DNA from 3 places in the Stenotrophomonas sp. 10N36 genome. Region 1 is predicted to be linked to each of the others. Evidence: predicted binding sites of a transcription regulator. Region 1 holds the regulator's gene; each other region holds the start of a gene.
What was found. The regulator FliA, encoded in region 1, starts transcription of late flagellar genes. The targets are predictions, from matches to a motif close to TAAAGTTTNNCNNNCNNNGGCCGATAA.
Positions count from the first base shown of each region.

Region 2: a site for FliA is predicted at 2,176-2,202, ahead of AC1DCJ_RS06175 (methyl-accepting chemotaxis protein). Genes of this name have one in related genera too.
Region 3: a site for FliA is predicted at 2,867-2,893, ahead of AC1DCJ_RS12780 (HDOD domain-containing protein). Genes of this name have one in related genera too.

Region 1 covers NZ_JBFTIS010000025.1:22,972-32,558, forward strand. The annotation lists gene flhB (flagellar biosynthesis protein FlhB) at 172-1,302, shown strand; gene flhA (flagellar biosynthesis protein FlhA) at 1,299-3,407, shown strand; gene flhF (flagellar biosynthesis protein FlhF) at 3,562-5,304, shown strand; gene AC1DCJ_RS18625 (MinD/ParA family ATP-binding protein) at 5,291-6,178, shown strand; gene AC1DCJ_RS18630 (RNA polymerase sigma factor FliA) at 6,175-6,921, shown strand; gene cheY (chemotaxis response regulator CheY) at 6,938-7,330, shown strand; gene AC1DCJ_RS18640 (protein phosphatase CheZ) at 7,330-7,944, shown strand; gene AC1DCJ_RS18645 (chemotaxis protein CheA) at 7,949-9,587, shown strand, end outside.
Region 2 covers NZ_JBFTIS010000004.1:4,163-13,749, reverse strand. The annotation lists gene AC1DCJ_RS06190 (NUDIX hydrolase) at 1-256, shown strand, start outside; gene mnmA (tRNA 2-thiouridine(34) synthase MnmA) at 253-1,392, shown strand; gene hflD (high frequency lysogenization protein HflD) at 1,389-2,003, shown strand; gene AC1DCJ_RS06175 (methyl-accepting chemotaxis protein) at 2,231-3,421, shown strand; gene AC1DCJ_RS06170 (hypothetical protein) at 3,520-3,843, shown strand; gene AC1DCJ_RS06165 (winged helix-turn-helix domain-containing protein) at 3,861-4,994, shown strand; gene AC1DCJ_RS06160 (hypothetical protein) at 5,179-5,634, shown strand; gene AC1DCJ_RS06155 (hypothetical protein) at 5,966-6,415, shown strand; gene AC1DCJ_RS06150 (EAL domain-containing protein) at 6,733-9,525, opposite strand.
Region 3 covers NZ_JBFTIS010000011.1:162,057-171,643, reverse strand. The annotation lists gene AC1DCJ_RS12790 (S8 family serine peptidase) at 1-1,473, shown strand, start outside; gene AC1DCJ_RS12785 (Glu/Leu/Phe/Val dehydrogenase dimerization domain-containing protein) at 1,568-2,665, opposite strand; gene AC1DCJ_RS12780 (HDOD domain-containing protein) at 2,987-4,090, shown strand; gene AC1DCJ_RS12775 (phospholipase D family protein) at 4,196-5,773, opposite strand; gene AC1DCJ_RS12770 (rRNA pseudouridine synthase) at 5,831-6,541, opposite strand; gene AC1DCJ_RS12765 (M48 family metallopeptidase) at 7,431-7,928, opposite strand; gene AC1DCJ_RS12760 (DUF2058 domain-containing protein) at 8,002-8,553, shown strand; gene AC1DCJ_RS12755 (DksA/TraR family C4-type zinc finger protein) at 8,663-8,929, shown strand; gene AC1DCJ_RS12750 (hypothetical protein) at 9,077-9,505, shown strand.

The DNA.
Region 1 (9,587 bases):
GCGGGCTGTCCGCGAAGAACCCGCTTCGGCCGGCATTGGGCCCTTGCAGGCGGTAACCAGCGCTACCGGCAGTCGGCGGGGGCGCGACCCTACCTCGGTCCGGCACCGCGCTTGCCCGTCACGGAACGGTTCTTGCACGACCCCGGGTAATCCCCCCGTGTCGTGCAGCCCATGTCCGAGAACGAACAAGCCGGCGAAAAGACCGAGCAACCTACCGAAAAACGCCTGCGCGATGCTCGCGAGCAGGGCAACATCCCGCGCTCGCGGGAGTTGGCCACCGCCGCGGTGTTTGGTGCCGGCGTGCTGGCGCTGATGGCCTATTCGGGCAGCATCAGCAGCAGTGCCAAGGCCTGGATGAAGACGGCGCTGAGCCCGGAACCGGGCCTGCGCATGCACCCGCAGGCCCTGTTCGGCCACTTCGGCGAGCTGCTGCTGCAGCTGCTGTGGGCGATGTGGCCGCTGGTGCTGATCTGCCTGCTGGCCAGCTTCCTCGGCCCGGTGGTGATGGGCGGGCTGCGCTGGTCGAACAAGTCGCTGATGCCCGATTTCAAGCGGCTCAGTCCGATGGCCGGCATGAAGCGTCTGTACGGCCCGGAGGCAATCGCCGAGTTCACCAAGTCGCTGCTGCGCATCGCCTTCGTCGGCACTGCCGCCGGGCTGGTGGTCTGGCACGGCGTACGACCGCTGCGTGACCTGCTCAACCAGCCGCTGGAAGCGGCCATGGTGCACGGCCTGGGCTTCACCTTGAAGCTGATGCTGGCCACCGGCGGGGCGATGATGCTACTGGCCGCCTTCGATGCGCCCTACCAGCGCTGGAACTGGATGCGCAAGCTGAAGATGACCCGCGAAGAGCTGCGCCGGGAAATGAAGGAAAGCGAAGGCAGCCCGGAAGTGAAGGGCCGCATCCGCCAGCTGCAGCAGCAGCTGTCCAACCGCCGGATGATGGAAGCGGTGCCCACCGCCGACGTGGTGGTGGTCAACCCCACCCACTACGCGGTGGCCCTGAAATACGAGGGCGGCAAGATGGGCGCCCCCACCGTGGTGGCCCTGGGCGTGGATGAAACCGCCCTGCGCATCCGTGAAGTGGCCGACGGCAACAAGGTCGCCATCGTCTCTGCCCCGCCTTTGGCACGCGCCTTGTATCGGGAAGGTCAACTTGGAAAGGAAATTCCCGTGAGACTGTATTCGGCCGTAGCCCAGGTCCTGTCCTACGTTTACCAGCTGCGCACCTGGCGCGGCGGTCCCATGCCGGCCGCCCCGAGCATCAACGTGGATGAATTCGGCACGGGAGGCCGCGCATGAGCGCCCAGCCCGTCGGTGCCGGCATGAACGCCCGCAAGGTCCTGGACATGATCCGCAACGGCCTGGGCGCGCCGTTGATCGTGCTGGCGCTGCTGGCCATGGTGGTGATGCCCCTGGCCGCGCCGGTGCTGGATGCACTGTTCACCTTCAACATCGCCATCTCGCTGATGGTGCTGCTGGCGGTGGTGTACGTGAAGCGCCCGCTGGACTTCACCATCTTCCCGATCGTGCTGCTGATCACCACCATGCTGCGGCTGGCGCTGAACGTGGCCTCCACCCGCGTGATCCTGCTCAACGGCCAGAACGGCCACGAGGCGGCGGGCAAGGTGATCGCCGCGTTCGGTGAGTTCGTGATCGGCGGCAATTACGCGGTCGGCATCGTGGTCTTCGCCATCCTGACCATCATCAACTTCGTGGTGATCACCAAGGGTGCCGGGCGCGTGTCCGAAGTGACCGCCCGCTTCATCCTGGACGCCATGCCCGGCAAGCAGATGGCCATCGATGCCGACCTCAACGCCGGTTTGCTGACGCGCGAGGAGGCCAAGGCCCGCCGCGAGGAAGTGCGTGAGGAAGCCGACTTCTACGGCGCGATGGACGGTGCCAGCAAGTTCATCCGCGGCGACGCGATCGCCGGCATCCTGATCCTGTTCATCAACCTGCTCGGCGGCCTGGCCGTCGGCGTGCTCCAGCACGGCATGCCATTCGGCGACGCCGCCGCCACCTACACCCTGCTGTCCATCGGTGACGGCCTGGTGGCGCAGCTGCCGGCGCTGCTGGTGTCCTCGGCGGTGGCCATGCTGGTCACCCGCGCCTCGCGCTCGCAGGACATGGCCCAGGCCATGATGGGCCAGGTGTTCGGCCAGTACCGCGCGCTCACCATCGCCGCGGCCATCATGGGCGTGGTCGGGCTGGTGCCGGGCATGCCCAACGTCGCCTTCTTGACGCTGGCCGCCATCCTTGGCTTCGTGGCCTGGAAGGCCTGGAAGAAGAGCACGGCCGCCGCGCGTGCCGCAGAGACGCCGGCCGCCAGCCGCGGCGAGACCCTCGGCCTGCCCGGTGCCACGCCCTCGCCCACCGCCGAACTGACCTGGGACGAACTGCGCCCGGTCGACCCGCTGGGCCTGGAAGTGGGCTACCGGCTGATTCCGCTGGTGGACAAGAACCAGGGCGGCGAACTGATGGCGCGGATCAAGGGGGTGCGGCGCAAGCTCACCCACGACATCGGCTTCCTGATTCCGTCGGTGCACATCCGCGACAACCTGGAACTGCCGGCCACCGCCTACCGCCTGCTGATCCACGGCGTGCCCGTGGCCACCGCCGAAATCCACCCGGACCGCGAACTGGCCCTGGACCCGGGCAGCGCGCTCGGTGCGCTGGAGGGCATCGCCGGCAAGGACCCCGCATTCGGCCTGGATGCCACCTGGATCCAGCCGCACCAGCGTGCCCACGCCGAAACCATGGGCTACACCGTGGTCGATCCGGCCACCGTGGTGGCCACCCACCTGTCGCACCTGATCCGCGAACACGCGCCCGAGCTGCTCGGCCACGAGGAAGTGCAGCAGCTGCTGGCCAACCTGGCCAAGAGCGCGCCCAAGCTGGTCGAAGACCTCACCCCGAAGTCGCTGCCGTTGTCGGCGGTGGTGCGGGTACTGCAGAACCTGCTGATCGAACGCATTCCGATCCGCCAGCTGCGCAAGATCGTCGAATCGCTGGTGGAGAACGCCCCCATCAGCCAGGACCCGGCCACGCTGACCGCTGCAGTGCGCAACGCACTGGGCCGTTTCATCGTGCAGGAGATCGCCGGCATGTCGGCCGAGCTGCCGGTGTTCACCCTCAACCCGCAATTGGAACGTGTCTTGCAGGAGTCCACACAGGGCAACGGCGCCGCACTGGAACCCGGACTCGCTGAGCGACTGCACCAAAGCCTGGCCGAATGTGTCAGCAAGCAGGAAGCGAAGAATGAGCCGGCGGTCGTGCTGGTACCCGGCCCGGTGCGTGCCGCGCTGGCACGGCTGGTGCGCCACAGCGTCCCCTCGCTGTCGGTGCTGGCCTACAGCGAGGTACCCGAGGACAAACGACTGAAGCTGGTCGGCACGATCAGCTGACGTCGGAACCCCGACGGACATGTGCCAGAAAACAGACACACCCCCATTTCGATATCAACGCAGCAGGACATAAAGGGAAACCCGGACCGTGCAGACCACCGACAACCAGCGCTTCCCTTCCACCACCCCGCCGCCCCAGTCCCGGTACCACAGCATGAAAATCAAACGCTTCGTCGCTCCCGATATGCGCTCGGCCATGAACCTGGTGCGCAAGGAACATGGTCCTGATGCGGTGATCCTGTCGAACCGGCGGATCGAGGAAGGCGTCGAGATCGTGGCCGCGGCGAATTACGACGAAGGTGCCGTGCAGCGTGCGCTTGAAGCAGCGCGCAAGGACGTGGCCCCGGCCCCGGCGCCGCGACCGCGCAATGCCGCCGATGCGGTGATCGCCGCGGTGACCCGTCGCAAGCCGACGGTGGTCGCCGCCGAACCGGTGGCCGCCACCACCTCTGCGGTGGCCGCGCTGGCACGTGCCGCAGTGGGTGCCACCGGCCGTACCCTGGACACCGCCAACGAGATCGTGCCGCCGCCGGGCAGCAGCGGCTTCGCAGCCACCCTGGCCCGCGCCGCCACCGCCCCGGCGGCCGGCGTGAGCGCGCTGCCGGAACAGATCTTCGCCCCGTTCAACGTCGAGCAGGCGGCCGCCGCGTCGCCGGCACCGGTACAGGCCGAGCCGGCTGCCGCCGAACCTGCCGTCGCCACCGTCGCCCCGCCGATCAACCGCGCCCGCTTCATCATCGACCCGCCGCTGGACGACGAGCCGCACTTCCAGATGCACGTGCCCGTTGCCGCCGTGGCGATGCCGCCGCTGCCGGTCAGCGTCACCGTGCCGCCGGCCCTGCCGGTCGCCGAGGCCGTCGCCGCCGCCGTGCCGCAGGCGCTGGTCGCCGTCGCCGAAACGCGCGTCGAAAACCCGGCGCCGGTGGCCGTCACGGAACCGGCGCAGGCCCAGCCGCAGCCCGCCGCCGAACTGGTGGTCGTGCAGCGCGATGACGAAGAGATCCGCCAGCTGCGCCATGAAGTGGCCGGCATGCGCCACGTCATCGAGCGCGAAATGCATCGCTTCACCGACGAGCGCCTGCGCGGGTCGCCGGTGCGCGCCGCCGCGCTGGACCTGATGGACGAATACGGCTTCGACGCCGGCATCAGCCGCGACGTGGCCATGCAGATCCCGCTGGACACCGAAGCCCACCGTGGCCGCGGGCTGATGCTGGGCCTGCTGTCGCGCAAGCTGCCGATCGCCCCGGTTGACCCGCTGGAGTCCGGCGGCGTGATCGCCCTGGTCGGCCCGACCGGCGCCGGCAAGACCACCACCATCGCCAAGCTGGCCTCGCGCTTCGCCGAGAAGCATGCCGCCCGCGACGTGGCCCTGGTCACCACCGATACCGGCCGCATCGGCGCCCGCGAGCAGCTGTACGGCTTCGGCCGCCAGCTCGGCATCGCGGTGCACGAAGCCAACAGCGGCAGCGACCTGAACCAGCTCCTTGAGCGCCTGCAGGACTACAAGCTGGTGCTGATCGACACCGCCGGGCTGGGCCCGCGCGACCGTGCCCTGGCCGCCCAGCTGCAGTGGCTGCGCGCCGCCGAGCAGATCCGCACCCTGCTGGTGCTGCCGGCCAACACCAGTTTTGGCGACATGGACGAGGTGGTCCGCCGCTTCAGTGCCGCCAACCCGCAGGGCGTGGTGCTGAGCAAGCTGGATGAAACCGGCCGCTTCGGCACCGCCCTGTCGGTGGCCGTGGACCACCGCCTGCCGATCACCTGGGTCACCGATGGCCAGGACGTTCCCGAAGACCTGCACCGGGCCAGTGCCGCCAATCTTGTACTTCGCCTTGAAGATTTGCGCCGCGCGGCCGATATGCCCTGCAACCCGGAGTTGAACCATGCCGTCGCGTGAGTACGCCAAGCTGACCAAGACCTTCCCGTTGTCTGCCACCCGCAGCCAGCCGCTGGGCCCTGTGCGCACCATCGCCGTCACCGGCGGCAAGGGCGGCGTGGGCAAAACCAACGTGTCGGCCAACCTGGCCGTGGCGCTCGCCGACATGGGCAAGCGCACGCTGCTGCTGGACGCCGACCTGGGCCTGGCCAACATCGATGTGATCCTGGGCCTGCAGCCCAAGCTGACCCTGGCCGACCTGGTCGCCGGGCGCTGCACCCTGGATGAAGTGATCATGGAAGGCCCCGGTGGCGTGCTGGTGGTCCCGGCCGCATCGGGTCGCCGGCACATGGCCGAACTGCAGCCGGCCGAACACGTGGGCCTGGTCAACGTGTTCTCCGAACTGGAGCGCGAGCTGGACTTCATGGTGGTGGACACCGCCGCCGGCATCACCGACGGCGTGCTGACCTTCTGCCAGGCCGCCCAGGACACCGTGGTGGTGGTCTGCGACGAGCCGGCCTCGATCACCGACGCCTACGCGCTGATCAAGGTGCTCTCGCGCGAGCGCGGCGTGGACCGCATCCAGGTGGTGGCCAACATGGTGCGCGACCCCAACGAGGGCCGCGTGCTGTACGAAAAGCTGACCCGGGTCTGTGAGAAGTTCCTGGCCGATGTGTCGCTGAACTACCTCGGCTGCGTGCCGCAGGATGACTGGCTGCGCCTGTCGGTGCAGCGCCAGCAGCCGGTGGTCAAGGCCTACCCGTCCAGCCCGGCCGCCCAGGCGATCACCGAAATCGCCCGCCGCACCGCCCGCTGGCAGGCCCCGACCGAGCCGCGTGGTGGGGTCGAATTCTTCCTGGAACGCATCCTCAAGCAACGCGGGGTGACCGCATGAAAGGCGCCGCACAATACAAAGAGGTGCAACGCACCGCCGCCAACGAATGCATTGCCCAGCATTCGGACCTGGTGCGCCGCATCGCCCACCACCTGGCCGCGCGCCTGCCAGCCAGCGTGGAAGTGGATGACCTGATCCAGGCCGGCATGATGGGCCTGATCGAAGCCTCGCGCAGCTACGACGCCGACCAGGGCGCCTCGTTCGAAACCTACGCCTCGATCCGCATCCGCGGTTCGATGATCGACGAGATCCGCCGGGGCGACTGGGTGCCACGTTCGGTGCACCGCCGCGCCCGCGACGCGGCGTCCACCATCCGCCGCCTGGAGCAGAGCACCGGCCGTGCCGCCAGCGCCACTGAAGTGGCCGCCGCCATGGACATGCCGCTGCCGGACTACCTGCGCCTGATGGAAGACGCCGCACGTGGCCAGGTGCTGAGCCTGGAATCGCGGATCGAGGACCAGGGCGAACTGGACACCGTGGCCCAGGGCGGCCCGACCCCGCAGCAGGTGCTGGAGCGTGGCGAGTTCGGCCGCGAACTGGGCAATGCGATCGGCCTGCTGCCCGAACGCGAACAGCTGGTGCTGTCGCTGTACTACGAGCAGGAACTGAACCTGAAAGAGATCGGCGCCGTGCTGGGCGTCAGCGAGTCACGCGTGTGCCAGATCCACGGCCAGGCCGTGCTGCGCCTGCGGGGCCGATTGAAGATCTTCGAGGCGGCCGACGCCGGCCTCGCGAACACTTGATACCGAGGAAAGTGCTTTGAACAAGAACATGCGTATCCTGATCGTCGACGATTTCTCGACCATGCGTCGTATCGTCAAGAACCTGCTGGGCGATCTGGGCTTCACCAATACGGCCGAAGCCGAGGACGGGCATGCCGCGCTGTCGCTGCTGCAGAGCCAGCCGTTCGATTTCGTGGTCACCGACTGGAACATGCCGGTGATGACCGGCATCGACCTGCTCAAGGCGATCCGCGCCGACGCCAAGCTGAAGACCCTGCCGGTGCTGATGGTGACCGCCGAAGCCAAGCGCGAACAGATCATCGAAGCGGCCCAGTGCGGCGTCAACGGCTACATCATCAAGCCGTTCACCGCGCAGACCCTGGAAGAAAAGCTCGGCAAGATCTTCGAACGCCTGGCAGCGAGCGCCTGATGGAAACCCTTCGCGACAAATCCGCGCTGGTGCAGCGCCTGCAGGACGCCCTGGCTGCGCTGGAAAGCGGCGATGAAGCCGGCTGGCGCCGGGAAATCGACGCGCTGGCCGCCTTGCGCACCCAGCCGATGATGGCCGGCCTGAACCGGCTCGCCCGCGAACTTGGCCAGGCCCTGGGCGAACTGCCCAGCCTGCCCAGCGAAGCCGGCGAGCTGGACGATGCCTGCGCGCGCCTGGACCACGTGGTGACCATGACCGAACAGGCCACCCACCGCACCCTGGACCTGGCCGAGGAATGCCGGGCGCTGACCGAACAGCTGCGTGCCAACGGCCTCACCGCCGACCAGGACCAGCAGCTGGACCGGATCCGCCACAACCTCACCGAGATCGCCCTCACCCAGAGCTACCAGGATCTCACCGGGCAGATCATCCGCCGCGTGGTGGGGATCGTGCGTCGCGTGCATGAAGGGTTTGGCGCCCTCGGCCTGCCGCCGCAGGACGACACCGCGCACAAGCGTGACAACGGCCTGGCCGGCCCGGCCGTGAGTGGCCTGGACCGTCACCAGGTTTCACAGGTGGATGCTGACGACCTGCTTTCGGATTTGGGGCTGTAACACCATGAGCGCTGTTCCAGACGATATTGCCGCCGATTTCATCCTCGAGGCCCAGGAAATCCTGGACCGCCTTGGCGAACAGCTGGTGTCGCTGGAGCAGTCGCCCCAGGACAGTGACCAGCTCAACGCGGTGTTCCGCGGCTTCCACACGCTCAAGGGCGGTGCCGGCTTCCTCGGCATCCAGGCCATGGTCGAGTTGTGCCATGCCGCCGAAGAAACCCTGGGCATGGCCCGGTCCGGCAAGGCCACCCTGCAGGCCCACCACTTCGACGCCGCCCAGCAATCGCTGGATTACCTGCAGTCGATGCTGGATTCGGTCTCGGCCGGTACCGAGCCGGGCTACGCGCCGCCGGAGCTGATCGCACAGTTCGACGTCAACGGCCCGGCCACCCCGGCCGCTGCCGCGGCGCCGACCACCGGCGAACTCATCAGCGAAGACGAGTTCGAGGCACTGCTCGACACCCTGCATGGCGGCGCTGCCCCGGCAGCGGTGGCCAGGAAGGCCGACGACGGCCTGATCGGCGAAGACGAATTTGAAGCCTTGCTCGACCAGCTGCACGGCGGCGCCGTGCCCGGCGCCAAGCCCGCGGTCGCGGCCGCCCCGCCGCCGCGCGCACCGGCCGCACCGCCGGCCAAGCCGGCCGCCAACAAGCCGGTGGCCGAGGCCGAGCACACCGTGCGCGTGGACACCAAGCGCCTGGACGCCATCGTCAACCTGATCGGCGAACTGGTGCTGTCACGCAACCGCCTCAAGACCCTGCGTGCGCGCCTGCACGACGAAGAACTCGACCGCGCCGTCTCCACCCTGGACATCGCCACCGCGCGCCTGCAGTCGGCGGTGATGCGCACCCGCATGCAGCCGGTGGGCAAGGTGTTCTCGCGCTTCCCCAAGGTGGCACGCGACGTGGCGCGCAACCTGAAGAAGGAAGTGGAACTGGAGCTGGTCGGCGCTGAAACCGAGCTCGACCGCAACCTGGTCGAGGCCCTGGCCGACCCGCTGGTGCACCTGGTGCGCAACGCCATCGACCACGGCGTGGAAACCCCCGACCTGCGTGAAGCCCAGGGCAAGCCGCGCAGCGGCCACGTGCGGCTGTCGGCGCAGCAGGAAGGCGACTACGTCAGCATTGAAGTGCAGGACGACGGCGCCGGCATCGATCCCGAACGGCTGCGCCAGAAGGCGCGCGAGAAGGGCCTGATCGATCCGGAAGCGGCCGCCCGCCTGACCAGCGAGGAATGCCTGCACCTGGTGTTCCTGCCGGGCTTCTCGACCAAGCAGGAAGTCACCGACATTTCCGGCCGTGGCGTCGGCATGGACGTGGTGCAATCGCGCATCCGCGAGCTGAGTGGCCAGATACAGATCCAGTCCGAGCTGGGCCGTGGCAGCCGCTTCATGATCCGCGTCCCGCTCACCCTGGCGATCCTGCCCACCCTGCTGGTGCAGGCCGGCGAAGACGTCTATGCCCTGCCCCTGGCCCGCGTGATGGAAGTGCTGCACGCACCGAATACCTCGCTGGGCTGGTTCGATGGCCGCGCCGTGCTCGACCGCAAGTCGCACACGCTGCCGCTGGTGGACCTGCGCCATTGGCTGGCCGTCGCACCGGCTGCCTCGTCGCTGCTCACCATCGTGGTGCTGCAGGCCGGCG
Region 2 (9,587 bases), on a different contig from region 1:
GAGCGCCTTCATCGGCGTCTACCAGTGGACCGCGCCCGACGGCACCGCCTTCCTGCGCTTCGCCTTCGCAGCCGCGCCGGTCGAGCACGATCCGGCCCGGCCGCTGGACACGGGCATCCTGCGCGCGCTGTGGATGACCCCGGCCGAGCTGCAGGCCAGCGCGGCACGCCTGCGCAGCCCGCTGGTCTGGGAGGTCGTAGCCGACTACCTGGGCGGCCAGCGCCATCCCCTGTCGCTGCTGAAGGAAACCGCATGAGTACCCCCCGGGTGATGGTCGGCGTGTCCGGCGGCGTGGACTCCTCGGTGGCGGCGTGGCGGCTGGTCCAGCAGGGCGAGCCGGTGGCCGGGCTGTTCATGCAGAACTGGGCCGACGACGGCAGCGGCGACTGCCGGGCCGAGGACGACCGCCGCGACGCAGTGGCGGTGTGCGGCCTGCTGGGCATCCCGTTCCACTTCCGCGATTTCTCCTCCGAATACTGGGAGGGCGTGTTCGCGCACTTCCTGGCCGAATACGCCGCCGGCCGCACCCCCAATCCGGACGTGCTGTGCAACCGGGAAGTGAAGTTCAAGCATTTCCTGGACGCGGCCCGCGAGCTGGGTGCCGAACGCATCGCCACCGGCCACTACGCCCGCGTAGCCCAGGTCGGCGGGCGCTGGGCGCTGCTGCGCGGCGCCGACCGCAGCAAGGACCAGAGTTACTTCCTGCACCAGCTGGGCCAGGAACAACTGGCGGCCACCCTGTTCCCGATCGGCGACCTGCAGAAGAACGACCTGCGCCGGATCGCCCGCGACGCGCGGCTGCCCACCCATGCCAAGAAGGATTCCACCGGGATCTGCTTCATCGGCGAGCGCGACTTCCGCGAGTTCCTGGGCCGCTACCTGCCCGCCAAGACCGGCGAGATCCGCGACCCGGATGGCGCCCTGATCGCCGAACACCCCGGCGTGTTCTATTTCACCCTGGGCCAGCGCGAGGGCCTGAACATCGGCGGCGTGCGTGGCCGCCCGGCCGCGCCCTGGTATGTGGTGGGCAAGGACGTGGCCAGCAACGTGCTCTATGTGGACCAGGACCGTGACAGCCCCTGGCTGCTCTCGACCCGGCTGCATTCCGAGGCCGCCCACTGGATCGCCGGCGCCCCGCCCGCCCGCCGTTTCGACTGCACCGCACAGACCCGCTACCGCCAGCCCGATGAACCCTGCACGGTGACGGTGCGCGACGATGGCACCCTGGAGGTGCTGTTTGCGCGCCCGCAACGCGCCGTCACCCCCGGTCAATCGCTGGTGTTGTATGACGATGAGGTCTGCCTGGGTGGCGCGGTGATCGCCGCCACCGACGCGCCGCTGGAACAGCGGCTGCGGACTGCCCCTTCCCCCTTCGAGGTATCTGCTGCATGAGTTTTTCCGTCGACGACCGCGTTCTTGCACTGGCCGGCATCGCCCAGGCCCTGCAGCAGGTGCGCCGCATCGCCGAAACCGGCCACTCCGAAGCGGCCGTGGTGCGCACCGCTGTAGACAGCGTGTTCCGCATCGATGCCGAGACGCCGCAGGCCATCTACGGCAGCCCGGCCAACGTGGCCCCGGGGCTGCGCCTGCTGCACAACTACTTCCGCAACCAGGGCCAGGACGACGCCCTGCCCCGGCTGGCGCTGGCCGTGCTGCAGCTGGAGCGCCGGTTCGTGCGTGAGCATGCGGTGGTGGACAAGGTGAGCCAGGGCATCGAGCGCGCCCAGCGCCAGGCCACCGAGCTGGGCGACAGCGCCCACCCGGACGTGCTGGCCGCCCTGGGCGGGCTGTACGCGGACACCATCAGCAATCTGAAGCCGCGGGTGATGGTCCAGGGCAACCCGCACTACCTGGGCCAGGCCGGGGTGGTGGCCGAGATCCGCGCCCTGCTGCTGGCGGCGGTGCGGTCGGCGGTGCTGTGGCGCCAGACCGGCGGCCAGTACTGGGACTTCCTGTTCTCGCGCAAGGCGATGATCGAAGCGGTGGACCGCCAGCTGCGCTGACTCACGGCGCCCCGAGCGCAGCGTGCGGCCACCCGTGGGATGGCGCTACCGTTGATGGATGCGGGTAGAGCCACCCCAGGGGTGGCTGGGTTGGGCGGTCGAGGATCCCGCAGCCACCCGTAGGGAGGCGCTACCGCGGGGAGGTTTTTCGATGGAATGTGCAGTGCAGCACTAAAGCAAATGGGGGTACGGCCGATACCTCAACCGTGCACTTCCCGAGAACGTCCATGTACTCACGCATCTTCATCCGTCTGGCCGCCCCCCTGGTCCTGACCCTGCTTCTTCCTTTCGCCATCGGTTTCGAATGGCCCGCCGCGCTGCGCTGGGCCATCCTGACCACGATGACGCTCAGCTGGCTGGGCTTTGCCTGGTGGACCGCCCGGGCCCAGACCCAGCGGTCACCCGAGCATGCCCGCATCCTGCGTGAGCAGGACCAGCTGCTTACCGAGCTGCGCAGCTTCGTTGCCAACGAAGTGGACGGCTCCCGCGGCGAAGTCGAACGCGCCCGTGATCTGATCCGCCATGCGGTCAGCGGCCTGGGTGGCAGCTTCGACGCCATGAACCGCAAGTCGCGCCAGCAAAGCCAGGCATTGGCCCGCATCGTCGACCGTGCCGGTGAAGACGGCGGTGCCGGTGTCGACGTCGCCCGCTTCGCCCAGCATGCCAGCCATCGCATGGAACAGCTGGTGGAAGCCCTGGAGCAGGTCAGCGGCCAGAGCAGCAACACCGTGCAGCACATCGACCAGATGGCGCAGCACCTGGATGGCATCTTCGCCCTGCTGGAAGACGTCAAGTCGATTGCCGACCAGACCAACCTGCTGGCGCTGAACGCGGCCATTGAAGCGGCCCGTGCCGGTGAGGCCGGTCGCGGCTTCGCGGTGGTCGCCGACGAGGTGCGTAACCTCTCCGAGCGCTCCACCACGTTCAACGAGCAGATCCGCAAGCTGGCGCACAGCTCCAAGGACGCCATCGCCAAGGTCCGCGAGACGGTCTCGCACATGGCCTCGCGCGACATGGACCGCTCCCGCGAAGCGCGCCACGAAGCGGCGCAGATGCTGGACAACGTGGCCCAGATCAATGCCTCGCTGGGCGACGGCATGCGCGAAATCTCCGAGTGTGGCCGTGCCATCGACAGCAGCGTGGCCGAAGCGGTCCGCGCCCTGCAGTTCGAAGACATCGCCACCCAGGCGCTGGGCGGGGTGCATACCCACCTGGACCGCCTGACCGCCATCAACCGCGAAGCGGTGGCCCTGCAGGAACTGCTGCACCGCAATGGCGGCGTGTTCGACGAAGAAGTCGTCAGCGCCCTGCAGCGTACCGGCAGCCGTCTGCGTGAAATGCGCAGCGAGTGGGAACGCCCGCCGCACAAGGCGGTTGCCCAGCAGAGCATGGCCGCTGGCGCGGTCGAGCTGTTCTGACCCAGATGTTCCGTGCCGGCAACGGCGCCCACAACGGCCCCGGTTTCCCCGGGGCCGTTGTGCTTGCAAGATCCGTCCTGGCTGCAGATGATCGACCCATGCTGTTGACGAACACCCCCCATGCCGCACTCACCTCGTCCGCCCCCCTGCCCGAGGCAGTGGCTGCGCCAGAGGAATGCAACCACCCGCCCTCGCCTGCCCGCACGCCCGAACCGCTGCGCGGCCGCGCATTGCTGGCCCAGCTTGAGCAGCTGGCGCAGCGGGAACTGGCGCAACTGGCGGCACAGGTCGGGCTTTCCGGGTCGTTGGGCCCGTCTGTTATGGACCCGGCGTTGATCGGCCTGGCTTGGGACCTGGGACTGAGTGGCGATGCCGTGGTGACCGCTTCCCCGGACCTGACGTACTCCCCGCACCGTCCATGACATCCGGCTTGAGGCGCGTGGCACTGCATGCGCAGGGGCTGGCGTCACGGGCGCCGTTCGGCCAAGGCCCGGCGGGCACCCACCGCGCCATCGCCCACCTGGGCTATGTGCAGATCGATACGCTGTCGGTGGTGGAGCGCGCGCATCACCACGTGCTGTGGAATCGGGTGCCCGATTACGACCCGGCGCACTTGAACCGCCTGGTCGGCGAGCGGCAGATTTTCGAGTACTGGTATCACGCGGCTGCCTATCTTCCGATGTGCGATTACCGCTACGCGCTGCGCCGGATGCACGCGATACGGACGGGAGAAAGCCGCTATTTCCGTGGCGGCGACCCGCAGCTGATGAAGCAGATCCTGGCGCGGATCCGCACCGACGGCCCGATGCGGATGCGCCACCTGGACCCGGGCACCAAGGAAGCCGGCAGCTGGTGGAACCAGGGGCCCGGCCGGCGCGCCTTCGAGACGCTGTTCATGCGCGGCGACCTGATGGTGTGCGAGCGCAACGGCATGGAGAAATCCTACGACCTGGCCGAGCGCTGCCTGCCCGACGACGTCGATCTGCGTGTTCCCACGCTGGGTGAGTACGCGACCTATCTGTTCGAGACTACGCGACGGTCACACGGCGTGTTCACCCTGAAACAGCTGCTGCACCTGCAGGCCGGAAAGGACCTGCGCGATGCGATGCGCGCAGTGGTCGACGAACGGGTCGATGCGGGTCAGGTGAGCGTGTGCAAGGGCAACGACGAGGTGACCACCTACGTCGACGTGGCAGCGCTGGACCGTCCGATGCGGCTGCGTCGCGAGGTGAAGATCCTGTCCCCGTTCGACAACCTGGTCATCCACCGGGACCGCCTGAGCGCCCTGTTCGCCTTCGACTACCGGGTCGAGTGCTATGTGCCGGCGGGCAAGCGCGTGCATGGCTACTTCTGTCTGCCCGTGCTGTACGCAGACCAGGTGGTGGGCCGGGTGGACTGCAAGGCGCACCGTAGCGAGCAGCGGCTGGAGGTGATACGCCTGCACGTGGAGCGCGACGATCTGGATCGCGATCACTTCCTGCCGGCACTGCGCAAGGCGCTGCACCGGTTCGCGGTGTTCAATCGATGTCCGGAGCTGGACGCACGCGCCGTGGATGGGATGGCGCTGCGGTAGCGGTTGAATGCCTGCCGACGGCCGATAGTTGTGGCATCGGGTGTTGGCCGGCGACGTTTGTGCGCCCCGCCCCATAATTGTCTGAGGCGCCGCAGTCTATCAGCCGTCGATCCGGATTTGCCACGGGGGGTATCCTCTGTTGCTGCGCCGGCCTGCAAGGGTGTCGGCATCCACAAGGAACAGCATGGCCGAACTGACAGATTTCCATCTTTTCTGGGGCGAAGCGATGGCGGCGGCGGAGCGGCATGCCGCCTCGATGGAAGCCGATGGCGCCGAAGATTTCGCCCAGCAGCTCTATCGCGAGTACCTGGAACAGGGCGCACCCAAGCCGCGCAAGAAATGGCTGGCCACCCGGCTGGCAAACGCCTTTCCCTGCATGGATGCCAAGCCGAAGTGGGTGGGTGAGCCGGCCTGGTTGTACCACCAGGGGCAACCGATGGTGTTCCTGCACCAGTTCCAGGTCAGCAGTGCCGCGCAACACCTGATCGGCCACATGTCATTGGGCGAAACGCTCTACATGTTCGGAGGGCGACACCGGTTGGGCCCTGGCCCCGACGCTGGCTGGACCGACATCTACCGCATCTCCGTGCAGACCTACGAAGGCGACACGGCAGGGGAGATTCCGGGCCCGCAGGGGTAAGCGCACCCACGCGATCCGCGGTAGAGCCGACCGTTGGTCGGCTGCACCGGGAGCAGCCGACCAACGGTCGGCTCTACCCGCCAAGAGTGTGCGGCCAATGGAACCCGCGCGAACGTTGAGCGATCGCGCGCGATCAGATCGCGTGGGCCGGGGGCATGGCCGCAGCCCCGGGGACACCACCCACACGGAACCCCGCAAGCGTAGAGCCGACCGTTGGTCGGCTGCACCGGCAGGCAATCCCCCAGGCAAACACGCGCTTTACAACAAGTTGCATCGACACAGCCCCGGGACTTTTCCAACATCGGCTCCCCCTGAGACGAGTTGCTTCCCCATGGCTGAATTCACGCCACACCTCTCGATTGACCTGAAGCCCCTACCCGCCGGTGCCGAGCCGTGGCTTCTTGAGCCCATGGAACTGAACATTCTCCGGCGCACCCTGGATGAAACGGGCGACTTCCAGCAGCCGTATGCCGCACTGGAGGACCTTGATGACGCGGACGCCGGCAGTGTCGATGCGAACGTTGAGGTTTCCTCGGTGCAGCTCGATGACGGCCCCCCTGCGATCCTCATCGAAGATGACGGGGCCGAGGATGTGCAGGACTATCTCGTGCTGGAGGCCCCATGGCGTGGACTGCCCGCTGGCACGTTGCTGCACAGGTCCGGACAGAGTGCACGCGCGCTGACCGTTGACGACACGGACCCCGGCCGGACGCGCGCACTGACGATGTTGGTGTTCCTGGACCTGCTGATGATCGTTTCGGGGCCGGAAGCCGGCGCGTGATGAGACCGCGTCAAGCCACCCTCTCTGGTAGAGCCGACCGTTGGTCGGCTGCACCGGGAGCAGCCGACCGACGGTCGGCTCTACCGGGGGGCGCGTGCGATCAAATTGCGCGGGTCGGTGACGCGGTGGCGGAGATGCCGGGGCTGCTGGGGTAAGGCCATCTACAAACGTAGAGCCGACCGACGGTCGGCTCTACCCGCCAAATGTGCGTGACCAACGGAACGCCGCGCATGGTGAGGGATCGCGGGCGATCAGGTCGCGCGGATCGGCGGTGCGCGGCCAACAGAACCCCGCGCACGTTGCGGGATCGCGCGCGATCAGATGGCGTGGGTCAGCGCGACCAGCGCTTCGCGCGGCGCGATGCGGGTGCCGCCGGTCTTCAGCCACTGGGCCAGGTCGCGCGGGGTGAGCGGGCGCGAATACAGGTAACCCTGGATTTCGTCGCAGCCCTGGCGGCGCAGCATGGCTTCTTCCTGCTCGGTTTCCACACCCTCGGCGACAACCTTCATGCCCAGCGCATGGCCCAGGTGGACGATGGCCTGGGTGACTTCGGCCGTGCCGGTGTCGTGCAGCATCCCCTGCACGAAACTGCGGTCGATCTTCAGGCGGCCCACCGGGAAGCGGTTGAGGTAATGCAGGTTGGAGAAGCCGGTGCCGAAGTCATCCACTGCCAACGGCACGCCGTGGCGTTCAAGCACGTCGAAGCAGTGGCGCAGGACGTCGGTGTCCCGGATCAACGCAGACTCGGTCAACTCCAGCTCCAGCCGCTGCGGCGGCCAGCCGTGCGCATGGCAGATGTCGATCACACGTTCGGCGAAGCCGCGGTCGCGCAGCTGCACCGCCGAGACGTTGACCGCCACGCGGTCGAACGCCAGGCCGGCCGCATCCCAGGCGGCGGCCTGGCGGCAGGCCTCGGCCAGCACCCAGTCGCCGATGCGGACGATCTCACCGCATTTTTCGGCGATCGGAATGAACTCGGCCGGGCTGCAGTAACCGATACCGGGCCGATGCCAGCGCAGCAGGGCTTCGATCGCCGGTGGCTGATCATTCTCGGCATGCAGCAGCGGCTGGTACGCCAGGGTGAACTCTTCGCGGTCGATTGCGCCGAGCAGCGCGTGCTCGATCTCCAGCTTGCGCTGGATCTTGGCCAGCGCGTCCTGGCTGTAATACTGGTAGGTGTTGCGCCCCGCTTCCTTGGCGGCGTACATCGCCGCGTCGGCCGCGCGCAGCAGCGATTCAAAGTCGTGGTGGCTCTGATCAAGCATGGCGATGCCCACGCTGGCGCCCACCTTCAGCGTAGTCTCGCCGCGCTGCAGCGGTTCGGCCAGCGAAGCGATCAGCTTGCGCGCCACATGGCCGGCGTCCTCGGGGTCGGCCAGGTCACGCAGCACCACGATGAACTCGTCGCCGCTGAAACGGCCGAACAGGTCGGCGTTTCGCAGGTTCTGGTGCAGGCGGCTGGCCGCCGCCTTCAGCAGCGCATCGCCGGTGGCGTGGCCGAAGGTGTCGTTGATGGTCTTGAAGCCATCCAGGTCGATGAACAGCATCGCCAGCGGCGCGCCACGGTCACGCGCCTCTTCGATGGCATCGGCGGTCTGCTCGCGCAGCAGCATGCGGTTGGGCAGGCCGGTAAGCAGGTCGTAGTGGGCCAGCAATTCGATGCGCTCGTTGGCTTCGCGCTCGCGGGTGATGTCACGGAACAGCACCACGAAGCGGGTCGGCAGGCCATCGCGGCGGTCCAGTTCGATCAGCACCTGCACCCAGATGCGCAGCCCGGACTGGCGGTAGAAGCACAGGTCCAGCTGCTCGGGCAGGCCGCCGTCGGCGATACGCTCCAGCGCCGCCTCGAAGGCATTGCGCGAGTCCTGGGTGTACAGGGCCAGCGCCTGGTCCAGGCTGATCGGCTCCTTGCGCAGGCCGTGGATGCGGTAGCACTCCTCGGTCCACTGCATGTGGCGGGTGGTCACTTCGATTTCGCAGCCACCGATGCGGCCCAGCGCCGACACGCGGTTGAGCAGTTCGGTGCGCCACCGGATCAGCGCGTCGGTCTGGTGCTGTTCGGTGATGTTCTGGACCTGGCCCAGCAGGCGCTGGATGCGGCCGTCGGCGCCCAGCAGGGGTTGCATCCACAGGCGCAGGTGCAGCGCGCCTTCGCGCTCGCGCGGCAGTTCCAGCTCCAGGGTGGTCGGTTTGCCATCGCGCAGCATGCGCCGCCAGGCGTGGCGCAGCAGGCTGCGCGAGCGCGGTTCAAGCTGGCGCAACCAGCGCCGGCGACCGCTCAGCGGATCTTCGCCCACGCCCAGCAGGGCGCGGAACTCCGGCGACCACCAGAACTGGCGCTGGGCCGGGTCCCACGACCAGCTGCCCATGCTGGCGATGCGCTGGGCCTCGCGCAGGTGCACCTGCTGCTCCAGCAGCTGCGCCTCCAACTGCTTCTGGGCCTGGATGTCGGTGTGCGTGCCCACCATGCGCAAGGGCTGGCCGTCGGCGGTGCGCGCCACCACCCGGCCACGGTCGAGCACCCAGCGCCAGTCCCCGTCAGGGTGGCGCAGTCGGTATTGGGCGGCGTACACCTCGCCGTCGCCGCGCAGGTGCGCGTCGAGGGCGGCGCGCACGGCCGGCTGGTCATCCGGGTGGACCGGGGCGAGCAAGGCGGCGGTGACATCGCCCCGGGTGACTTCTTCGGCCGGCACCGGCTGGTCGTCCCAGCGCCGTGACCGGATCACGGCATCGCTGGGCAGGTCCCAGTCCCACAGGCCGTGGCCGGCGTGGTCCAGGGCCAGCTCCCAGCGGCTGCCGGCGTAGCTGGCCACCGGCTCGGGCACGCTCAGGGTGAACGCCAGCAGGTTGCCGTCCGGGTCGTGCACGGCCCGCAGCCAACCATCCAGGCGACCGCGCGGCCCGCCGGGCAGCTGGCAGGGCACCAGGCCTCCATCAGCCGCCAGCAGGCGCAGGTCTTCCAGCAGCTCGCCATAGGCCGCCACGGTTGCCGGCAGCCCAAGCTCGCGCGCGACCGGGTTGGCCGCCAGCGGCCGCCCGGCCCGGTCGAGGATGACCAAGGCCGACGCCAATGGGTGCTGCAGCAGACTCGCGATAATCCCTTGGTCCACGCGGTAAGACTCCGATAACGCACCCGACGACCGGGAACGCAATCGTTAGCGGCGGATTTCGC
Region 3 (9,587 bases), on a different contig from region 1:
CTGCAGTTCCGTACCGGCACCACGCGCATTACGGGCATCGTCGATAACAACGGCAGCGTTGTTCTCACCGAAGCCAATACCAATGCGGTCATCGACGGCGATTACGTGCAGCGGTCCAATGCCCGCTACATCACGACGCTGGGTGCGCCCGCACTGCAGGTGACCGGCCATGCCAGCCTGGAAGCCGGGCGCGTCAGCGTGGTCGGTGCGGTCAGCGGCTATGTGCCGCAGAACAACCAGCGCCAGGCGCTGATCAAGGCCGGTACGGGTGTCAGCGGCGCCTTCGGTGCGCTGGACTTCAGTGGCCCGGTCACGCTGCTGGATGCCACCTTCTCCTACGATGCAAGCACGGCGTGGTTGAACATCAACCGGGTCAACGTGAGCTCGGCCGCCACCGCTGCGGGTCTGGATGCCGTGGCGATCGGGTCGGCCAGCCGCGTGGAACAGGCGTTTGTCCAACTCGATACCGGAAGCGGCAACGGCACGAGTGGTTTCGCAGACGCGGCCGGGCAGTTGCAGCAGGTGCAGGGCAACCAGGCGCTGCAGGCCAGCCTGGACAGCTTGTCTGGCAAGGCCCATGCGCTGGCCACCGCCGCCACCTTCGACAGCGTCGATCTCAACCGCCGCGCGCTGTCGGCGCGGTTTGGCCAGGTGCAGGGCGCACCGCGCCTGCGCGGTGCCTGGCAAAACCAGCTCGGCGAGGTCGGGCAGGGCAGCTTCTCGGCCAGCGGTGCCGACACCCGTGGCTGGATGATGGGCCAGGACATGGCCGTCGGCAGCAACGGCGTGCTGGGCGTTGCCTTCGGCGAAACCCGCACGCACAACAGCCGCGACTGGGGCAGTGACCGTGGCCGCGACCGCCAGTCGCAGGCGCAGATGTATGCCGGCTGGGGCACGGGGCGGGCCTACGCGCTGGGCCAGCTGGGCGCCGGCCAGTTCACCCGGGAAATCGATCGCCAGCTGCTGCTCGGTGCCGGCCAGTACGGGGTCAACGCCCGCTACGGCGGTCAGTTCACGGCGGCCAGCGTGGAAACCGGCTACCGCCTTGGCGATGGCCGGGCCTCGTTGACCCCGTACCTGGGGGCCGACTACGCCCGCGTGGACAGCGACAGTTTCAGCGAACAGGGCGGGCTGGGCTTCGGCCTGCGCACCCAGGGCGGGGTGAGCACGCGCAGCCAGGCACTGGCCGGCGTGCGTGCCGAACGCCAGTGGGGCAGCTGGGCGCTGCGCGGCTATGCCGAATGGCAGCAGCTGCTGTCCAGTGATGGGCTGGTACAGGACGCCAGTTTCGTCGGCGTGGATGCCTGGGCGCCGATGGCGGGGCTGCAGCCGGCGCGATCGGGTGGGCTGTTCGGGCTGTCGGTGGAATCGTGGCTGACCCGCAACACGCGGGTGGCGTTCGGTTACGACCAGCGGTTCGGGCCGCGCGGCGACCTGAGCCAGGTTGCGCTGCGCTATTCGGCCGCGTTCTAGGCAGCCGGCCGGTCGAGGCCACCAACGTAACGGTCTGAAACGCAGAAGGGCGCGATGCAATCGCGCCCTTCTGCGTGTGGTGCGGCCGAGCGGCTCAGTTCCCGCGCAGCGTGCCCAGTCGCGGCGTGGCGCGGCCCAGCGGCATCTTCAGCTTGCCGATGGAATGGATGCGCGTTTCGGCGATCTGGTCGGCCGCCCGCTGGGGCGCGATGCCCTCGCTCTGGGACAGGGCGAAGATCCGGCCGAGGTTGTGGTAAATGCTGCGGATCAGGCGCATCGCGCGTTCGCGGTTGTAGCCGTCGATTTCCAGCGAGACGTTCATCACCCCGCCCGCGTTGACCGCGTAGTCCGGGGCGTACAGGATGCCGCGCGCATGCAGTTCATCGCCGACCTCCAGGCTGGAGAGCTGGTTGTTGGCGGTGCCGCAGACGATCTTGCACTTCAAGCGGGCCAGGGTCTGCGGGTTGATCGCCCCTTCCAGCGCGCACGGGGCGAACACATCGGCGTTGACGTCGTAGATGTCGTCCGGCTTCACGGCCTCGGCGCCGTATTCGGTGACCGCACGTTCGACCCGCGCGCTGTCCAGGTCGGTGACGAACAGCTTGGCGCCCCGGTCGCGCAGCAGCTTCACCAGCTCCATGCCGATATGGCCCAGGCCTTGTACCGCGATGCTGGTCTTGCCCACTTCTTCATGGCCCAGCTTGTGCTGCATCGAGGCCATCAGCGCCTGCAGCGCGCCATAGGCGGTGAACGGGGCCGGGTCGCCGGAGCCGCCATGGACCTGGTGCACGCCGGTGACGTACTCGCTTTCCAGGTAGATGTTCTCCATGTCGTTGACATCGGTGCCCACATCCTCGGCGGTGATGTAGCGCCCGCCCAGCGAGTCGACGTAGCGGCCGAACGCGCGGAACAGCACCTCGCTCTTGTCCTTGCGCGGGTCGCCGATGATCACCGCCTTGCCGCCACCCACGTTCAGCCCGGCCAGGGCGTTCTTGTAGGTCATGGTGCGGCTCAGGCGCAGCGCGTCGGCCAGGGCATCGTCGGTGCTGGCGTACGGGCGCATGCGCACGCCACCCAGGGCAGGGCCCAGGGTGGTGTTGTGGATGGCGATGATCGCCCTCAGGCCGGCATCGCGGTTGTGGCAGAACACCACTTGTTCGTGACCGGAAGTTTCGAGGGTTTCAAATAACATGGTGGCTCCGATGGGGCGAACGGCTGGCAACAGCGTCGAACGCACCAGCAAAAGGTGGGGTGTAAAACAAAAAAAGCGACTTCGTCGGATCGGGGGACGGGTCGCGCGGCGCCATTCTAGTGCATTCCGCCGGAGGGTGTTGTCAGGGTTTGCCCCGACCCCATGACAGGCCGTGGCCCCGGTTGCAGCCGCACGGGCCATTAAAGTTGCTGAAGATGGCGCCGATGCCGTGGCAACGGTGCGCAGTACCAGCAATGCCAGGACGGACGACGTGGGTGCAGTGACAACACAGATGCGGTGCCGCCCAAGGCGGCCGCGCTGATGGATATGAACGTGATCGTGGCGGCGGGGCTGGCGGGAGCGGTCGCGTTGGGGCTGGCGGTGACGCGGCGTCGCAGGGTGCGTGCCTCCGCGTCGGCGGGGCCCGCGCGTCCGCGTGCGCCCGTGACGGCACCGGCTGCGCAGGCTGGCAGTGCCGTCGATGCCGCCCACGCCGAGGCGCTGCAGACCGGCTTCCACGCCTTGGCCCTGGTGCGGCGCAGTGGCTGCGCGGCCGCCGACGACCCGCGTAGCGATGACACGCTGCACGCGGCGGTCGTGGCGGCGCTGGAGCAACGCGACTGGTCGGCCCGGCAGCTGCCCCGGCGCCCGCAACTGCTGCCGCAGTTGATCCAGACGGTCAACGACAGCGACGCCTCGGCCCGTGCGATGGCCGCCATCATCGGCCAGGACCCGGTGCTGACCGGCAACCTGCTGCGCATCGCCAACAGCCCGGTGTACCGCCTGCAGGCCAAGCCGGTGGACAGCCTGCAGCGGGCGGTGACACTGGTGGGTACCGAGGGCATCCGCCAGATCATCAGCGCGGTGCTGGTGCAGCCGGTGATGCAGGTGCACTGCGAGGCCTTCCCGCAGTTCGGCACGGTGATCTGGGAGCATGCGCTGCTGGCCTCGCGCGCGGCGGCCGATCATGCGCGGCTGGTCACGCACGAAGACGCGTTCGCTGCGCAGTGGCTGGGGCTGACCCAGGGCCTGGGCGCGGCGTTGGTGATGCGACAGCTGCTGGACGCCTGCGCCGCGCAGGACGGTGCGCTGCCATCGCGCGCGCTGGCCATGCAGCTGCTGGATGCCTGGACCTTGCCGGTGGCCGGGCGCATCGCGGCGGCCTGGGAATTGCCGGGTGCGGTGCACGACGCGCTGCTGCGCGATGCCGGCACGGCCCCGGGCGGATTGCCGGCCAGCCTGCGCTTCGCGCGGGCGGCCGCTGCCGCCAGCCTGTTGTGCCGGCACGGCCGGATCGGTCAGGCCCAGGCGCTGGCCATCCTGGAGCAGCAGCACGGCACGCCGCCGCACGCACTGCAATGGATCTGGCGGCGCCTGCATGGGCGTGGGGTGGAAACGCTGGACACCGACGAGGCGGAGGCCTGAGGGCAGGGTGCTTTGTAGACGGCGTCCGCCACGCAGGGCGTGCCAGCCCGGAACGCGGCTATCGAAGGTCGGGCCACGCCCTGCGTGGCTGCCTCCAGCGACCGGTTACAGCTGCGATTCCAGCGGCAGCCAGCTGATGGCGCGTGCGCTGGCCCGCAGCCAGAACGAGGTGTCCGGCTCCCGATCGAGCAGCACCGGCGGCTGGGCGGCCCGATCCAGCCAGCGCACCCGGTCCTGCGCATCCAGCGTCACCCAGTAGCTCTGCGCCGGATCGGCCAGGCGCAGGTACTCGGCACGCAGTTGCGCGCCCAGCACCGCATCGTCGAACAGCACGCCCATTTCGGTATTGAGGTACGCCGAGCGTGGGTCGAGGTTGAACGAGCCGACGAAACCGCGCCGGTCATCCAGCAGGAAGGCCTTGGTGTGCAGGCTGGCACCGCTGCTGCCGAACAGGCCGCCGCGGTCGCCATGGCCGTGCGCCTTCAGTTCGTAAAGATGCACGCCGCTGCGCAGCAGGGGCGCCCGGTAGTGCATGTAGCCCCCGTGCACGGCGGCGACGTCGTTGGCCGCCAGCGAGTTGGTGACCACGCCGACCAACGCGCCGCGCTTGACCATGGCCGCCATGCCATCGGTGCCTTCCTCGCCGGGCACGAAGTACGGCGAGATCAGCAGCGCCTTGTGGCGGGTGGCCTGCATGTCGCTGACCAGCCGGGTGACCAGCCAGTTGGACGGGTCATCGCGGCGGTGCTTCATGGCGGGATCGGAGACGATCTCCACGTTCGGTGACCAGTGCAGGTCCACCGCGTCGCGGTAGTACGAGCGCGCCGACTGCGACTGCTGCACGCGGCGCAGGTACGGTTGGGCGGCATCCAGTTTGGCTTCGTGCTCGGATTCGCGCACCAGCAGGCGCAGCTGGGCCGGGGTATGGAAGGCGAGCGCGGCGATCGGAACGGCGGTTTCGCTGTTCCAGTATTCGTCGAAAATGCGGTTGGCCTGGTCCACTGCATGGCCGGCAACCAGCAGGTCGAGGTCGCGGAAATTCACGTCCGACCGCGCGCTGAAGTACTCTTCGCCGATGTTGCGTCCGCCGACGATGGCCACGCGCCCATCGGCGATCCAGGCCTTGTTGTGCATGCGATGGTTGACGCTGAAAAAGCGCTGCACCATCTCCACCAGCCGCCACAGCCCGGCGCGGTTGCGGAAGGGGTTGTAGAGGCGGATCTCGATGTTGGGATGCTCATCGAGCGCCATCAACAAGGCATCCTTGTCCTGGGCGTTCATGTCATCGAGCAGCAGGCGCACCCGCACGCCGCGTTCGGCGGCCTGGTGCAGGGCCCGCACCATCAGGTGGCCGATCAGGTCGTCGTGCCAGATGTAGTACTGCAGGTCCAGGCTGCGGCCGGCATGGGCGGTGATGACCGCGCGCGCGGCGTAGGCATCCAGTCCGTCGGCCAGGAAGGCGACGCCGCTCTGGTCGGGATGGTCGGCCTGCAGGCGGGCCAGTTCGCGGTCGATCACGGTCTGCGCCGGCTGGACCGGCAGCACGTGGCTGGGGGCGCCCATGGCCTTGGGGGTCAGGTGGTCGGCCAGCAGCAGGCCGCTGAGCACCAACAGCACCAGCACCGCGAGCACGATTCCCAGCCAGCGCAGCATCCGGCGCCAGAGCGGCTTTGGTTCAGTCATGTGCCGATGCTAAGCCGCGCATGCGTGTACGGCGAGTGCCGGGCGCGCACGGCTGCATCAGAAGCGTTCGTCGGGCGCGAGGTAGCGCCACTGGCCGGGCACCAGCTTGCCCATGGCGACGCGGCCGATGCGCAGGCGGCGGACGCTGACGACGTCGAGCCCGACCTGGCGGCACATGTCGCGGAGCTGGCCGGGCTGCACGGGTTTGATGGCAAAGCGCAGGCGGGTTTCGTTCTGCCAGCTGACCTTGCACGGGGGCAGGGGCCAGTTGCGGAAGCTGAGGCCATGGGCGAGGCGCTTCATGCCATAGGGCGCCAGTTCGCCACTGACTTCGACGAGGTATTCCTGTTCGAGGGTGGCGCCGCGATCCTTGAGGTGGGACACGACGCGGCCGTCCTGGCTGACGACGACCAGGCCGCTGTCTTCGTCGGCCAGGGGCATGACCAGTTGCAGGGCGTGGAAATGGCGCTGGAGGAGGGTGACGCCGGTGGCATCCAGTTCGCTGCGGCTGTCGGGGGTGACCAGGGCGCACAGTTCGTCGGCGCGCATGCCGGCGGGTTTGTGCAGGAGCATGCTGACGGTTTCGGTGCGGGTGGCTTCGGCGTTGTCGCGCAGGACGATGGTTTCGTCGGTGACCAGGGTCTGCGGTTGTTCGACGACCGTGCCGTTCACGGTGACCCAGCCGCCTTCGATGTAGCGCTGGGCGTCGCCACGGGAGCAGCCGATGAGGCTGGTCAGGCGTTTGTCGAGTCGGATCGGGTCGGTCATGGGGCTGGCAACGAAAAGCGGGATGCGGGCGGGGAGTGTACTGGGTGTGGGGGGTGGGTGTGGGTGGGTGGGCCCGGCTGGGCCTGAGCCGAAGCCGGAGCTAACAGCCACGGCCACGGCCACAGCCGAAGCCGAAGCCACAGCCGGTTGGCCGGGCGGCTTGGGTTGGCCGGGGGTGGGTGGGTTGGCGGGACACGCCGTGAATCCATCCCTGGAGGCTCGTGGGCGCCATCCATGGCGCCCAACGGTCCCGCCAACCCACCCACCCCCAGCCCCGACAGTTGGCTGGTGGCCTTTTGGGGAGGCAACGGCGAACTGCGAGCGGAGGGCTTTTGGGCCGGCGGGTGACTTGGTGGCTGGGTGCTCGGCCGGAAGGTCGAAGCTGATGTCTGGTCTGAATCTGATTTTTCGGATTTGATTTCTAATATGAATTCAATTTGAAATTGAATTTTAAATTGAAATATAAATTTGAATAGAAATTAAAATTCAATTTCAGATTGAAATCGAATTCTGAGCTTTGGCTTTGGCTTTGGCTTTGGCTTTGGCCTTGGCTTGGCCTTTTCCTGCTTTCGCCCCCGCTTCTATCTCTTCATAGGCCACCGGCAGTCTGTCTGGGGTGGGGGTGTGTGGGTTCGCGGGACCCTGAGCCGCATGGATGCGGCGACGGAGCTTACAGGGACGTACTTGCAGCGTGTCCCGCGAACCCACACACCCCCGCCCAATCCAGTGATCGTTGCGCCAGAAGCCGTTGCGGTTGCTGTTGCAGTTGCAGTTGCTTTGGCTTCGCTCTGGCTTTACGAGGAGCCGGCCAGCGGCCGGCACTACCCACAGCCGCCGGCGGGCGGCCGACACCGCCACGCGGCCAGCGGCCCGCACCCGTGCGAAGGGGTCAGCGGGTGGGGCGTTCCAGGTGGGTCAGGTACAGGCGGAGATCGAATTCCAGCTGGTGGTAATCCGCTTCCATGTGCGTGCACAGCTGGTAGAACGCCTTGTTGTGGTCCGATTCCTTCAGGTGGGCCAGCTCGTGCACCACGATCATCTTCAGGAAGGGGGCTGGCGCCTCGCGGAAAACCGTCGCGATCCGGATCTCGCGGCTCGCCTTCAACCGGCTCCCCTGAACCCGCGACACCGTCGTGTGCGTGCCCAGCGCATGCTTCAGCACCTGCAGCCGGCTGTCGTAGACCACCTTGGACAACGGCGCCGACTGCCGCAGATAGCGCTCCTTCAGGCCCTGCGTGTAGTCGTACAGCTGCCGATCGTTGCGCACCGTGTGCAGGTCCGCGTAGCGCTTTTCCAGCCACGGCCCCAGGCGGTCGCCCGCGATCAGCTCGCGCACCTGCTGCTGCAGGGCCTCGGGGTAACCGGCTAGGTACTTCAGGGCGGTCATGGACGACGGTTGGGGCTGGGCGGGCAGACCAGTATGATGGCCTCCGGAATCCCGCAACAACAGATGCAAGCGTATGGCGAAGGCAAATCCCCTGCAGGAGCAGCTGCTCAAGGCCGGGCTGGTCAAGAAATCCCAGGTCTCCCAGGCCGCCCGTGAACAGGTGAAAGCCCGTCACGGCAAGGCCCCGGTCGCGCCCAGCGAAAGCCAGCGCGAGGCCGAGCGCCTGCGTGCGGAAAAAGCCGAGCGTGATCGCGCGCTGGAAGCCGAGCGCAAGGCCAAGGCCCACGCGCAGGAGCTGCAGGCCCAGGTCCGCCAGATCATCGAGGCGCACAAGGTCAAGCGTGAGGGCGAGAGCGAATACCGCTTCAACGACGGCACCGTGATCCGCACCCTGCTGGTGAACAACGTGCTGCGCCGGCAGCTGGCCTCGGGCAGCCTGGTGATTGCCCGCCACGGCGAGGGCTTCGAACTGCTGCCGCGTGCGGCGGCCGAGAAGGTCCGCGAGCGCGACGCGAGCGTGATCGTGCTCGACAACAGCCAGCCCCGCAGCGAGCCGAGCACCGGCAACGCCGAGGATGATGCGTACTACGCCCAATTCCAGGTGCCCGACGACCTGGTCTGGTAAGCGCTGCCTGAAGCATTCACCCGGCGCCGTGCGCGTTCAGCCCCACGTCGGTTGGCCGCGTCGGGCCGGGTCTATGCTGGTGCTCTGACACCGGCATGGGAGACACATCATGGCGACAGGTTGGGCAGGCGACGGCGCGGTGCAGGACCAGATCGACGCCACCGTTGACGACGCCATCCAGCGCGCCCGCGCGCAGCTCAAACAGGGCCCCGGGCTGACCCACTGCGAACACTGTGACGCGCCCATTCCCGAGGCGCGGCGCAAGGCCGTGCCCGGCGTGCGGTTGTGTGTGCGCTGCCAGGAAGAAGAGGACGCGGCGCAGCAGGAGGGCAGCGGCTACAACCGCCGCGGCAGCAAGGACAGCCAGCTGCGCTGACGCGCGCGAGTCGTTCTCCTGTCGTGCGTCGCGGCAGGCGTGAACGGTACTGCGCCGACCTCGATGGACGGCAGCCCTATGCGTGGTTGTGATCACCGCGACGCGCCATACTGATGCGGGATAGCACCCTCTACCAGGCGCAGGCGGATGACCACCGGGCATGAAGACGAGCCTCTCCATCGATTGTCGTCATGGATTGGAACCGAGGACTCGAACTGGACCCACTACAGCAGCGAACTTGTCGCGAAGACAGTGCTGGTGGATTTCAGGGACCGGCAATGGGACCAGTTGCAGAGTGAGATATTGAATCAGCCTGAGTACTGGCAGCACCGTTGCGCAGTAGCGCTGGGGCAAGACAGGACGGAGCGCGCCATCGCCATCATGAAGCTGCTGCTCGTTCATTCGCAGCATCGAAACGTGAGGATAGAGGCGGTATACGAACTGGACTGGGCCGAAGTACCCATGGAAAGCGACTATGGGCCTTTGATTCGGTCTCTGATCGCATCCATCCCGGTGGATGAGATCGAGCCTGAGTTCTACAGCCTGCTGGCAAAAGCCGATGCAGCAAAGCACTGAGTGACGCCGCACGGCGCTGGCAGCCCGACCCGGCGCAGGCCGCCATCACCTACGGACGCCTCGGGCGGCCGTGTTGGATGCC